Tistrella mobilis: one gene and its partner. The protein of the gene in region 2 binds, or shares a complex with, the protein of the main gene of each other region. Links are inferred from orthologs where the notes say so. Each region holds a gene or a part of one and is shown on either strand. Other genes may lie near its edges.

Region 1 (5,408 bases), 3.2 Mb from region 2 along the record:
GATGCTGCTGATCTCGCCCGGGTCGGCCGATGTCTCCGACATGGTGCGTGATGCCCAGGCGGCGACGGCGATGGAAGACCGGCAGGAATACCGCCGGTTGCTTTACGTCGCCATGACGCGGGCGGCCGACCGGCTTTATGTCTGCGGCTGGCACGGCAAGCCCGATGCCCCTGCGGACAGCTGGTATGCCCTGGTTCAGGGGGCGCTGGCGGGAATGGCGGAACCGTCTGAGATGGCACTGCCGGGAGGTATTGCCGGTCCAGGCTGGCGGCTCACCTGCCCGCAGGATGGCCCGGCGACACCAGGATCCGTCGAGGCGGCGGGGCCCGAGATGGCGGCGGTCGGCCTGCCGCCGGCGCTGCATCCCGATCGGGGCCTGCCGCCCGAACCGGTGCCGTCGCGGCCTCTGGCGCCGTCGCGGCCCGATGACGATCCGCCGCCGGCCCGATCGCCATTGGGTGATGCCGGCGTGCGTCACTTCCGCCGCGGCCGGCTGGTCCACCGTCTCTTGCAGGTGCTGCCGGATCTGGACCCGGCCGTCCGCGCCGACGCCGCCCGCCGTTTCCTGGCGGCCCCCGCCCATGGCCTCGCCCCCGACGAGGTGGCGCCGCTGGCGGCGGAGGTGGAGGCGGTGCTGACGCATCCGGATTTCGCGCCGATCTTCGGGCCGGGCTCGCGCGCCGAGGTACCGCTGGGCGCGGTGATCGGGTCCCGCGTGATCTCGGGCGCGGTCGACCGGCTGTTGATTGCGGAGGATCGTGTGCTGGTGGTGGACTACAAGACCGACCGGCCACCGCCGTCCGACCCGGTCCGGGTGGCCCGGCACTACCTGCGCCAGATGGCCGCTTATCGGGCAGTTCTGCGCCGGATCTACCCCGGCCGTCGGGTGGAGACGGCGCTGGTCTGGACGGACGGGCCGTCCCTGATGCATCTGCCGGACGATCTGCTCGACCGATGGGCTCCGGATCCGGATGCCGGCGACCCGACGGAACGTCGAGGTTGAATTGCACCCGATCCACGGATTGCCGCCGTGCATCCGGTGCAAAGGTCGGTGTGCTTGACCGTCTCCCCGTGGCTTTCTACATTGAGCCAAGCGCGCCCGCCGGCCTCGTCATGCCGGCTTCCGCCGGCCTCCGCGGCCGCTCACGATTTGAGGGGACAACTCCCATGGCCATCGCCACCGTCACCGACAGCTCGTTCGAGCAGGATGTGCTGAAGTCCGAAACGCCCGTCCTGGTCGATTACTGGGCCGAGTGGTGCGGCCCCTGCCGGATGATCGCTCCGGCGCTGGAGGACCTGTCGAAGGAATTCGACGGCAAGGTCACCATTGCCAAGCTGAACATCGACCACAACCCGCAGACCCCGTCCAAGTACGGTGTGCGCGGCATCCCGACCCTGATGGTCTTCAAGGGCGGCCAGATTGCGGCCACCAAGGTCGGCGCGATGCAGAAGAGCGATCTGGCGAAGTGGATCAAGTCGGTCGTCGGCTGACCTCCGCTTCCGGCCCAGCCGGAACCGATATCGAGGCCCGCACTGTCCCCGGGGACGGTGCGGGCCTTGTTTTGCCCGGCTTTGGTGCCATACCAGACCTCGATCCTGCAATCGGCCGGGCGCTGGATGCGATCTATGCCGGTGCCATGGCGGCACGCCCGACGAAGCCGGGCTTCGATCGCGATCTGCGCCGGCCGCACCGGCTGCTGGGGCTGATCGCCGCCGCCGGGCTGATGCCCGATCCGGACCGGGTGATCCTGGTCACGGGATCCAAGGGCAAAGGCAGTACCGCCCGGTTGATCGCGGCAGGCGAGACGGCGGCAGGTCGTCGGACCCTGCTTTTCACCTCGCCCGAGGAGACCACCGCACTCGACCGCATCCGGCTGGATGGTGCGGTGATCAGGGGGGAAGATTTCCTGCGCCATCATGCGGCGCTTGCCCCGCAGGTCGAGGCACTGGCGGCGCGCCTGCCCTCGGGCGAGGCGCTGTCGCCTTTCGGCCAGTTCCTGGCCATCGCCCTAGCGCATGCCAGGGAAACCGGGGCCGGGCGGCTGGTGATCGAGACCGGCCGGGGGGCGGCCCATGACGAGGCCGGCCGGCTTCGGGCGCGAATCGGGGTGGTGACCGCGATCCTGCCCGAGCATCTGGACCGGCTGGGCCCGACGCTGGCCGATGTCGCGGCCGAGAAGCTCGACATCCGCAGGCGCTGCGGCTGCACCATCCTGACCGCTGCCGCCGCCACGGCCGGGCAGGCGGCGGGCATCCACCCTGCAAACGCCCTGGTGGTTCCGGCCCTCCCGCCGGATGCGGCGGATGACCGGCCGGGCTGGCTGCGCCAGGATCTGGCACTGGCCCATGCGGCGCTTGCAGCTGATGGCATCGACCCCACGACGCCCGGGATCGCGGCGGCGCTGGACCGGATGGCCGCTTCGGTGCCGTCCTGGGGGCGGATGATGACCGGGGATGGACGCGAGATCGGGTGGGAAGCGGCCGTGCAGGCGGCGAGCCTCGATGCCGGCCGCCTGGCCCGACTGGCGGATACAGGCTGGCGGGTTTTGCTCTCGGTCACCGACGACAAGGATGTCGACGGGTTGGTCGATACGCTTGCAGGCGCCGGGCTGCCCACGCAAGCGGTGGTGCTTCAGGGGCGCCGCGGGCCGCTGGTCCACGGCGCAGCCGTGCATCGCCGGCTGGCGGCCCGGCTGGGGCAGGGGCTGGAGGCACCGCTTCGGGGACCGATCGACCACGACGACGTGCCGGCCATGGCCCGGCTGCTGTACGATACGGGCGGCGCCAATGCGACCCCCGTGCTTGCGGTCGGCACCCAGACCTTTCTGCGCCTTGTCCGCGCCGCCATCAGGACCCTGCCCGATGCCCGATCGTCCTCGCCGTGACGTTGCCCCCCGCAGCCGCGACGCGCTGGGCCGCCTGCAGCTGCCGCCGCCCGCGGCCATGCCGCTGGATGCCGAGGCGGCGATGGTGGTCGCGGCGGTCGCGGGGCGGATGGCCGGCGATCTGATCCAGGCGGTCAGTTTCGAGCAGGTCTTCGACGGCATGAACCGCGGCCTGGTCGAAGCCGGCCTGCCGATCCGCCGGGTCTATCTCGCCTTCCGGACCCTTCATCCGCTGATCGCGGCCGTATCCTTCTTCTGGCAGGCGGGCCAGCCGGTGGAGCGGATGGTGATGGCCCATGGCCTGGCCGGTGTGTCCGAGGCCTGGCAGCGCTCGCCGCTCAACTATCTGTTGACCCATGACCTGCACTGGATGCGCCGCCGGCTGACGGGGCCGGAGGCGAGCCGCGAATTTGCGCTGTTCGAGGATCTGGTCGCCGAAGGCATGACCGACTATGTCGCGACCGGCACGGCCTTCGGCAGCGGTCTGGGCGGCAATGGCGTGCTCGCCTCGTGGACCGCCGATGCCCCCGACGGGTTCAGCGATCGCGACCTGGCCATTCTTTCGGCGTTGCAGGTGCATCTGGCGGCAGCCTGCCGGCTGGCCTTCACGGCCCAGGTCTCGGATACGGTGGCCATGACCTATCTGGGCCAGCATGCCGGCCGGCGGGTGTTGTCGGGCCAGATCCGGCGCGGCGATGGCGAGCTGATCCCGGCGGCGATCTTCCTGTCGGATCTGCGCGGCTCGACTGCGATCGCCGAGCAGCTGGGCGTCGGCCGGTTCATGGAACTGGTGAACCGCTATTTCGAATGCGCCGCCGAACCGGTGCTGGGGGCGGGCGGCGAGGTGCTGTCGTTGATGGGCGACAGCGTGCTCGCAATCTTTCCGCTGGCGGTCTTTGGCGACGAGGTCGAGGCCGCCTGCGATGCCGCCCTGGCGGCGGCACGCGATGCCGAACGCCGGCTGGAGCTGTGGAACCGCGAGCGTGCGGCCGAGGGCGAAGCACGCGTCGATTTCGGCATCGGTCTGCATCTGGGACGGGTGATGTTCGGCAATATCGGCACCGCCGAACGGTTGCAGTTTACCGCCATCGACCGGTCGATCAACGAGACGGCGCGGCTGGAGGATCTGACCAAGACGCTGGGCCATCGGATCATTGCCAGCGGCTCCTTTGCCGCCCGGGCCACCGCGGCCTGGCGATCGCTGGGCCGCGTGCAGCTGCGCGGCTCGGCGCGGGAGCAGGAGGTGTTCACCCCGGCGCCTGCCGCCAACCGTCTGGCGATTGCTGCCGATGTCGATGCAGGCGGGCCACCCTGCCCTGTGCCGCCCGATCTGGTGGTTCACGCCGACTGGAGCGTCGACGGCCGCAAGCGCTGGATGGCCGTGGCGACGCGGATGGAGGATGGCCGTTACGCCGCGGGTGTGCCGGAACCGGTGGGGCCGGTCGATACCCTGATCACCCGGCTGTTGGCGCGTGCCCGGGGGGGCCGGGTACTGCTGGGGCTGGATGTGGTGCTGGGCCTGCCGGCAGCCTATGCCGGGCTGCTGGGAGCCACGCGGTTCGTGGATGCGCTCGACCGGTTCGCGCTCGCGCCCGAAGGGCTGGAGCCGGCGATGCGGCCCGAGGAGATCTCGCCCGGCCGGCCGTTCTTTCCGCGACGGCCCGGGCAGGGGCAGGGCGGGCCGGCCGAGCTTGCCCGCCGGCTTGGACTGGACGGACCCGATGATCTGCGGCGGATCTGCGAGCATGCAACCATCGCCCGCCGGGCGGCGGCCCCGTTGTTCTGGACCATGGGTCCCGCCCAGGTCGGCCGCGCAGCCGCCCATGTCTGGCGGCATCTGCTGATCCCCGCCCGCCGTGACGGGCTGGATCTGGGGCTCTGGCCCTTCGACGGCCGGTTGGGCGAGCTGGTCGAACGCCATGCCCTTACCGTGGTCGAGGCCTATCCGGCGGCCTTCCATCGCCATCTGGGGGTGCGGCTGGGCCGTCAGGCCACCAATGGCCGGGGCAGCAAACGCAACCGCAACGATCGTGCCGCCAATGCCGCCACCCTGATGGAAGCGGCCCGTCGGTTGGATCTTGTGATCGATATGGACCTGGTCGCCGAGTTGGGCGACGGTTTCGGCAATGCGAGCCAGGGCGAGGACCGGTTCGATGCCGTGGTCGGGTTGATGGGCATGCTGCAGGTGTTGGCCGGCGCACGCCCCACCGGTGAGCCCCGGCTGGCACCGGTCACCACCGTCGAAGGCTGGATTCTGGGGCAATCCCCGGCTGAGTTGAAACTGCCCGAAGACTGCTTTTCCTGATCAGCCCCGTTTTCCCGATCAGCCCCGCGCGTCGGCTGCCCGGATGTGGGCGGCGAGCGGGGCCAGGAACAGCGGCGTCGCAGCCTCGGTGATCAGATGGCCGAGGCCTTGAATCACATGCAGGCGGGCACCTGAAATACGCTCCACACCTTCCCGTACCCGGTCCAGCGCGACCACCGGGTCGGCTGTGCCGTGGATGAACAGGGTGGGGCAGATGA
Region 2 (8,108 bases):
TGTTCGTCGAGCAGGTCCAGAACATCATCCGTTATTCCGATGACGCCGACGGCCCCGCCGATGATGCCGCCCGCTCGGGCATCGTGACGGTGGGCAAGGAGGATGGCCGGTTCTTCGTGATCTGCGCCAATGTGATCGACGCCGCACGCGCGCCGCGCCTGAGGCAGCGGCTGGACGAGATCGCGGTTCTGTCTCCCGAGGAACTGAAGGCGCTCTATCGTCAGAAGCTCAAGGAAGACCCTGATGTCGACAGCAAGGGTGCGACGCTCGGCCTGATCGAGATCGCCCGTCGCGCCAGTGCCCCCATCGAGTATGATTTCTTCGAAATCGATGCTCAGACCACCTTCTATGGCCTCAAGGTGTTCATATGACCGCTTCCGACTCTCCCCTCGCCATCGATCTCGCCGCCACCCACCGCTCACCGGCGGTGCGTTTCGACCCGGCTGCCGGCCGGTTCTCGATGGCGGGCGAGTCCTATCCCGAGGATGCCGCTGCCTTTTTCGGGCCGATCCTGTATGCCCTGCGCAGCTTTCTTGCTGAAGACGGGCCAAGCGTCACGGTCGACATCACGCTGGTCTATTTCAACTCGTCGAGTGCCAAGGCTTTGATGAATATTTTCCAGATGTTGGAAGAAACGGCGGCGGCAGGACGTTCAGTCACTGTAAACTGGCACTTCGCCCCGGATGATGAGACGATGGAGGAATTCGGGGAGGATTTTGCGTCCGACCTGGAGCACATCGACTTCGTCATGTGCGCGGACGGCGACAGTGGCGACTGATCGGGATGACGTGAGATGACCAGGCCCAAGGTGTCCAGGGTGAAGACCCTGCCCGAGCCGGCGACGACGGGGGACTTCTCGCTCTTCGACCAGGAAGAGGCGATGATCGCCCAGAGTGAGGAGATGCTCCGCAAGCTGGAGGAGGTCTCCGACGGCGTGCGCACCCTGATGCGCGCCTATCGCCAGGGCTATCGGGAGCAGCGCCGTCTGGTCCGTCTTTCCGATCGTATGCAGGACGAACTGCGCCGTCTGAACCAGCGGCTGGAAGCCGAGGTCCGCGCGCGTGAAGCCCTGGCCCATCGGCTGGAGGCGCTGGCCGCGGTGGATGAACTGACGGGTGCCGCCACCCGCCGGCATTTCATGGATGTCGCGGCCCATCTGGCCGATCAGTGGCGCCATGAGGGTCGGTCGTCCGGCGTGATCATGGCCGATCTCGACCGCTTCAAGACGATCAACGACCGCTTCGGACATGCGGCCGGCGACGAGGCGCTGCGCCTGTTCGTGGGCCGGATGTCCGAGACGCTGCGGGAGGATGATCTGGTCGGCCGGTTGGGTGGAGAGGAGTTCGCGGTGCTGCTGCCGGGGATCGGCGCGGCAGAACTGGACGAGGTGGCAGAGCGCCTGCGCGCCGCCACCGCCGCCATTCGCATGCCCTGGAAGGGCGACGAGATCCGGCTGACGGCAAGCTTCGGTCTGGCGCGGTTCTCGGCCCCCGGCGACGATATCGACCGGGTGCTCTCCAGGGCCGACAAGGCGCTTTATGCCGCCAAGCGATCCGGCCGCAACCGTGTCGCCACCGGTGACGACATCACCGAAGCGGCAGAGACCGACTGAGTCTCTGCCGCCGGATCTTCGTCTTCGGGCGCCTTAGAGCCCGTCCGAGAAGTGATCTATAATTTCCGGCTCCTTGCGATTCTGCGCATCATGATCCGGATCATCGCGAGACGGAGGAATGCCAAAGCCATCGTGAGAGGTTCTCGAAGTCCTTGGCCAGCCTGCGGCAGCGGCCGAGCCATCCGAAGGTCCGTTCGACGATCCAGCGTTTGGGCAGAACCTGGAAGCCCTTGGCGGTATCCGAACGCTTGACGATTTACAGGTGCCAGACACCGAGTTCACGCACGGCGGCAGCCGTGGCGGCCCCTGGTAGCCACCATCGGCGAAGATGCGCTCGATGAAGGGGAACAGGCGGCGGACCTCCTTCAGCACCGGCAACGCGCCGTCCCGATCCTGGATGTCGGCAGGCTGGATCTGCGCTTCCAGCATCATGCCGAGCGTGTCGACGACGATGTGCCGCTTCTTGCCTTTGACCTTTTTGCCCGCGTCGTAGCCCGACGGATCGATCCGCGCCAGCGTGCCATCCCATTCCCGCAGACCCGGATATTCATGCACCGCCGCTCCGCGGCGGCAGATCCTTGGGCGGAGCCCACCATTGGCAGCCGGTCATCAGCACATAGAACACGCCAATCAGAACGTCGCGGATATCGACCGTGCGCTGTTGACCACCCCGCTTCGCGGGCGGGATCAGCGGTTCGACCAGCACCCATTCTTCATCCGTCAGGTCGCTCGGGTATCTCAGACCCGGCCGCTCTTAAACCCGGCGGGTTTCCGTCGCCCACATTCTGTCCGCTCCCTTTTTCTCTGGCGCGGCATAGAATCACAACGGATTCACCGGATTCGATAACCTTCCGGACGGGCTCTTAGCGCAGGCTCTGCTCGATTTCCCGGATCAGGAAATCGCGGAACACGGCGATGCGTTTCGAATGGCGCAGTTCTTCGTGATAAACGAAGTAAACCTCGGATTGCGGGCCTTCCAGCTCGGGCAGGACCTGCACCACATTGCCGTTCTCGCGCACCATGTAATCGGGGATCGAGGCGACGCCGAGGCCGCTCTCCACCGCGCGCATGATACCGTAGATATTGTTCACCTTCAGAATCGGCCGCCGGGCCTTGCCGGGGGTGGCTCCTGCATCCAGGATCCAGTTGGCGTTGGAAATGGGCGCGGCCGTGTCTTCGCCGAAGACGATCAGCTTGTGATCGTCCAGCTCGGCCGGGGTCTTGGGCATGCCCTGGCGGTTGACGTAATCCGGCGAGGCATAGATGCCGTGCCGGATGGTCATGAGCTTGCGTTTGACCAGATCCGGCTGGCGGGGCGGCGACATGCGGATGGCGATATCGGCCTCGCGCATGCCCAGATCCAACTCGCTGTCATCCAGCAGCAGGGTGATGGTGACGTCGGGATGCAGGCTGAGGAAGCCATGGATCCTGGGCGTCAGCCAGACCGAGCCGAAGGCGACCGTGGTCGTGACCTTGAGCGGGCCCTTGGGGCGTTCGCGGCTTTCGGTCAGCATGGCTTCGGCCATGGACAGCTTCGCGAACACATCGCGGGCGGTGTTGCGCAGCAGCTCCCCCTGTTCGGTGAGGATCAGGCCGCGGGCGTGGCGGTGGAACAGGGGGACGCCCAGGCTCTCCTCCAGCGCACTGATCTGTCGGCTGATCGCCGACTGGCTGAGGTTCAGCAACTCGCTTGCATGCGTGAAGCTGCCGGCCTCGGCGACGGTGTGGAAGATCTTGACCCGGTCCCAGTCCATATCAGGCTCGCGCGGCTCCGCTGATGCTGCCGGATGGCGACGTCTGGCTCCCTGCCGTCACCCGGTCCGCTGCTGGTGTTTTGACGATCTTACGGCGCGATGCGCCGGTCTTCAAAGGTCCTGAGCACGGCCGCACCGTTTTCGGTGCAGCCGCATGTGCTCATTCTGCGGCGGCATCGGCCGGCGCATGGGTGGTTCCGGCCAGGAAGCGTTCGGCCTCCAGCGCCGCCATGCAGCCGGTACCGGCTGCGGTGACCGCCTGACGGAACACCTTGTCCTGAACGTCGCCGGCCGCGAACACGCCCGGAATGCTGGTCCGGGTGCTGTCGGGGCGGGTGATCAGATAGCCTTCCTCGTCCAGCTCCAGCTGGCCGCGGAACAGGGCGGTCGCCGGTGCATGGCCGATCGCGATGAACACGCCGTCGACATTGAGGTCCCGCAGGCTGCCGTCGGCGGTGTCCTTCAGGCGCACGCCGGTCACGCCGCGCGGCTCGCCGCCGGCCAGATAGCCGTCGACCACGGCGTTCCAGATCATCTCGATCTTCGGATTGGCGAACAGCCGCTCCTGCAGCATCTTCTCGGCCCGGAGCGCGTCGCGCCGGTGGATCAGATACACCTTGTCGGCATGGTTGGTGAGGTAAAGCGCCTCTTCGACCGCGGTATTGCCGCCGCCGACCACCGCCACCGTGCGATTGCGGTAGAAGAAGCCGTCGCAGGTCGCACAGGCCGACAGTCCGAAACCCTTCAGGAGTTCTTCGTCGGGCAGGCCCAGCCATTTCGCCTGGGCGCCGGTGGAAATGATCACGGCATCCGCGACATAGCGGTCGCCGCTGTCGCCGGTGGCGATGAAGGGGCGGGTGCTGAGGTCGATATCGGTGATGATGTCGTGATGGAAGCGGGTGCCGACATGCTCGGCCTGCTTCTGCATCTGCTCCATCAGCCAGGGGCCCTGGATCACGTCGGGGAAGCCCGGAAAGTTCTCGACATCGGTGGTGATCGTCATCTGGCCGCCCGGCTGGAGCCCATGGACCAGGATCGGCTCCAGCATGGCACGCGAGGCGTAGATCGCCGCGGTCAGGCCGGCGGGGCCGGATCCCAGGATGAGAACCTTGGTGCGATGGGTGGCACTCATGACGTGTCGGCCTTTCCAGAGCAGGACATGTGACGGGCGGCGGACGGCCTGAACCCCGACTCGCCTTGCGGCAGCGGGGAGGGGCGGGGAAGCTAGCGGGAAACGGCCGGATTTGCCAGCACCAACCGCCGGATCCGCGCCGCCACCGCCTGGGCATCACCCAGGGGCGGGTAGCGCCAGGCGATCTCGCCCCGGGCGACGAAGTCCGCATCGAGCGGGCGGGCTGCGCCCAGAGCATAGAGTGCCCGGTGCAGCCGTGCCTCTTTCGACGCCTCCCCCGTCATGGGCAGGATCGCGACCGGCCGGCCGGTGCTGGCGGCTTCCGAGGCCATCGACATGCTGTCGCCGGTGACCACGATCAGATCCGCCACACCCAGTATGCCGAAATAGGGATTGTCACCGCTCTTTGCCACATCATGCAGCCAGAAAGCGCCCGGCCGTGTGGTCTGGAACACGTCGCGGAGGGCGGCAGTCACCTCCGCGCCACTGCGACGGCTGTTGGTCGCCAGGATCCGGGCATCGTGGCGGGCGGCCAGATCGGCGACCAGCCTGGCCAGATGGCGGGCATCTTCGGCGCCGAAGGGCATGCGCTTGGTTGTCCCGCCGACCAGCAGGCCGATCCGGGGCGTCGGGCCCGCCCCCATGCCGGCAGCGGCGAAGCGGGGTTCCCACTCCGCGGCAGCCCCGGCAAGGCGAACAGGGGTGACACGGTTGGGCGCGCCCAGGGTCACCAGCAGCCGCGGGTCGCGGTCGCTCTCGCGGGCGATGCGGTCATGGGCCGGCACGGCGATCAGGTCCAGCCCGCGGCTGGGTTCGCCGGGCCACATGATCTGCACGGCGACCATCTGCGGAAAGCGCCGCTTCAGCCGGCGGAGCGCCGGCGTCGCCCGCCGTCCGGCCGCGATCGCGACATCGGGTACCGCTACGGCATCGAGCGCTGCCGCCGCAGCCGTCGTAAGCCCAAGCGTGGAGGTGCCACGAACCAGGTTGGGCAGGCGGATCAGCCGGCTGTAGGAAAGACGGATGTCCGTGATCGGCCAGCCCAGCGCCTCGGCAACGCCCAGAGCTTGCGCATTGTTACCGGCGCGGTCATCGGTCAGCACGCAGACGTGTGGCAGCGACTGCGGCTGTCCCAGGTTGCGCGGATCGGTCATGGCTGCCTGCGGTATGACATTACGGAAGGTCGGTCCTGAAAGATCGTTTCGTGCTTGAGAGCCCCACCGGCGGACTATAAAGTCCGCGGCGCCGGAACGGAACCGCTTCGCCTCGGGTGCTGAGGGGCAACCTCCGGCCGCGGTTCGCCTGCAACCGGCAACAGATGAAGACTATCGAATGGCCCATGGGTCGCGACAGAACCGCAAACTGCCGCTATGGGTCCGGGTAATATTGCTATAGACTGCCCAGCGATCACGTTGGCCCGCGCGCACGGGCCCGTGACGGGGGAAGGGAGTCAGCGACACTATGGCGCGGGTAAAACTCGATACCATCGACCGGAAGATCCTTGCCGATCTCCAGTCCGACGGTCGCATCACCAATGTGGAACTCGCCCGCCGGGCGGGCATCTCGGCACCGCCCTGCCTGCGGCGCGTCCGGGCCCTCGAAGAGGCGGGCTTCGTGCGCGGGTATCGCGCGGAGCTGGATCCTGAACATCTCGGCTTCTCGGTCACCGTCTTCGCCCGGGTCGGGCTGGAGAGCCAGGCCGATCTCGACCTCAAGAAGTTCGAGGCGCTGGTCCAGAGCTGGCCCGAGGTCCGCGAGTGCTACATGCTGGCGGGCGAGACCGATTTTCTGCTGAAGATCGTGGCCAAGGACTGGGACGCCTATCAGCGCTTCCTGACCACCCGGCTGACCGCAGCGCCGCCGGTGCGCCATGTCCGCACCTCGCTCACCATCCGGACCTCGAAATACGAGCCGGGGGTGCCGATCGAGCTGCTGGAAGCCGAAGAGCCTTCCGGCGACGACGACTGATCCCGAACCGCCCGAGTTGCAGGACGATCCTGAGCCGTGCGGAAACCGCAGACCCCTGGGGGCGGGGGTGGTGGTTGTGCAACCTGGCTGATCATGGTTCGGTGCAAAACGATCCGAACGGCCGCTTTCGGGTGAAGGCGGCCGTTTTCGTTTGCGGAAGAGCCGATCCGATGTCGTTGCAGACCCTCCCCCCCTGGTTGCGCTGGCTGCTGCTGCCGATCGTGTCCGTGCCGCTGACGGCGGGGCTGATCTGGATCCAGCTGCCGGCGGCGTTGCTGCTGGGGCCGATGGTCTCGGGGATTCTGCTGGCGCTCGGCGGCGTCGGGCTCAAGATGCCGCGGATCACCTTCCTGATGGCTCAGTCGGTGCTGGGGTGCATGATCGCAGGCTCGGTACGGCCCGAGATCCTGGTGACGGTGGCTGCAGACTGGCCGATCTTCCTCGGTATCGTGCTGTCCACCATCCTGCTCAGCGGTGCGCTCGGCTGGGTGATTGCCCGCAATCACATCCTGCCCGGCACCACCGGTGTCTGGGGGACATCGGCCGGTGCCGCCTCTGCGATGGTGGTGATGGCGGAAGCCTTCGGGGCCGATGCCCGGCTCGTTGCCTTCATGCAGTATACCCGCGTGCTGTTCGTGGCTTTCGCCGCCGCCCTGCTCGCGCATTTCCTGCTGGCGGGGGAGGCGGGGGCCGCCATCCCGATCGTCTGGTTCCCCACGATCGATCCGCTTGCCTTTGCCGAGACCCTGGCCCTCGCCGCAGCCGGTGTGGCGGCCGGCCGGCTGATCCCGGTGCCCGCGGCGGGGCTGCTGCTGCCGATGATCGGGGGGGCCGTGCTCAGCGCCACCGGCCTCATGACCATCCAGCTGCCGCAATGGCTGCTGGCGGCCAGCTATGCCGTCCTCGCCTGGAGCGTGGGGCTCGGCTTCACCCGGGTGGTGCTGATGCATGCGCTGAAGGCGCTGCCCACCATCCTGGTTTCGATCGCGGTGCTGATCGGCTTCTGCGCCGGCCTCGCCTGGGTGCTGACCCGGCTGACCGGCATCGACCTTCTGTCGGCCTATCTGGCGACCAGCCCCGGCGGGCTCGACACGGTCGCAATCATCGCCGCCTCCAGCCGCGGCGTGGATATCGGCTTCGTCATGGCCCTGCAGACCATGCGCTTCTTCCTGGTCGTCCTGCTCGGCCCCCCGCTCGCCCGCTTCGTGGCGCGGCAGGTGCGGGAGTGACGGCCGAGGTGAGCTGCTGAACGGAAAAGGGCCGGCCCCTCCGCTCGGGAAGGGCCGGCCCTTCACGTCTTCGACGGAGCGTCCGGCGTCAGCTGAAGCTCACCGCCATGATTTCGTAGGAGCGGCGGCCCTTGGGGGTCGCGACCTCGACGGTCTCGCCCACCGCCTTGTTGATCAGCGCGCGCGCCATCGGCGACGTCACCGAGATGCGGCCGATCTTCAGGTCGGCCTCGTCGACGCCGACGATCTTGTAGCTGGTCTCTTCCTCGGTCTCTTCGTCGACGACGGTGACCGTCGCGCCGAACTTGACCCGATCGCCCGACAGCTTGGTGGGGTCGATCACCTCCGAGCGGGACAGCTTGTCCTCCAGCTCGGCGATGCGGCCCTCAATGAAGCTCTGGCGTTCGCGCGCC

The links. Proteins that work in one complex are often made in the same cells at the same time.
Region 1: the proteins of trxB (region 2) and trxA are in contact, whole or in part, in a crystal structure (PDB 1F6M), measured with the Escherichia coli proteins. The link is inferred for Tistrella mobilis from one-to-one orthologs.

Annotation. Positions count from the first base shown.
Region 1 is NZ_CP121017.1:4,583,658-4,589,065, reverse strand. What follows is about bases 1-2,829. They hold trxA (thioredoxin TrxA), read left to right. Parts: upstream 1-1,167; coding sequence 1,168-1,491; downstream 1,492-2,829. Other genes in these bases: P7L68_RS26295 (hypothetical protein), read left to right, coding at 1,563-2,829; addA (double-strand break repair helicase AddA), read left to right, coding at 1-1,003. In the rest of the region: more of P7L68_RS26295, read left to right, coding at 2,830-2,885; P7L68_RS26290 (adenylate/guanylate cyclase domain-containing protein), read left to right, coding at 2,863-5,190; P7L68_RS26285 (alpha/beta fold hydrolase), read right to left, coding at 5,209-5,408. UniProt on the Escherichia coli protein: Participates in various redox reactions through the reversible oxidation of its active center dithiol to a disulfide and catalyzes dithiol-disulfide exchange reactions.
Region 2 is NZ_CP121017.1:1,343,149-1,351,256, forward strand. The notes cover bases 2,513-5,462. They hold trxB (thioredoxin-disulfide reductase), read right to left. Parts: upstream 4,499-5,462; coding sequence 3,527-4,498; downstream 2,513-3,526. Other genes in these bases: P7L68_RS11910 (LysR family transcriptional regulator), read right to left, coding at 2,513-3,366; P7L68_RS11920 (mitochondrial fission ELM1 family protein), read right to left, coding at 4,591-5,462. Outside these bases: P7L68_RS11890 (SiaB family protein kinase), read left to right, coding at 1-371; P7L68_RS11895 (DUF1987 domain-containing protein), read left to right, coding at 368-778; P7L68_RS11900 (GGDEF domain-containing protein), read left to right, coding at 794-1,612; more of P7L68_RS11910, read right to left, coding at 2,476-2,512; more of P7L68_RS11920, read right to left, coding at 5,463-5,652; P7L68_RS11925 (Lrp/AsnC family transcriptional regulator), read left to right, coding at 5,960-6,466; P7L68_RS11930 (AbrB family transcriptional regulator), read left to right, coding at 6,643-7,695; transcription elongation factor GreA, read right to left, coding at 7,784-8,108.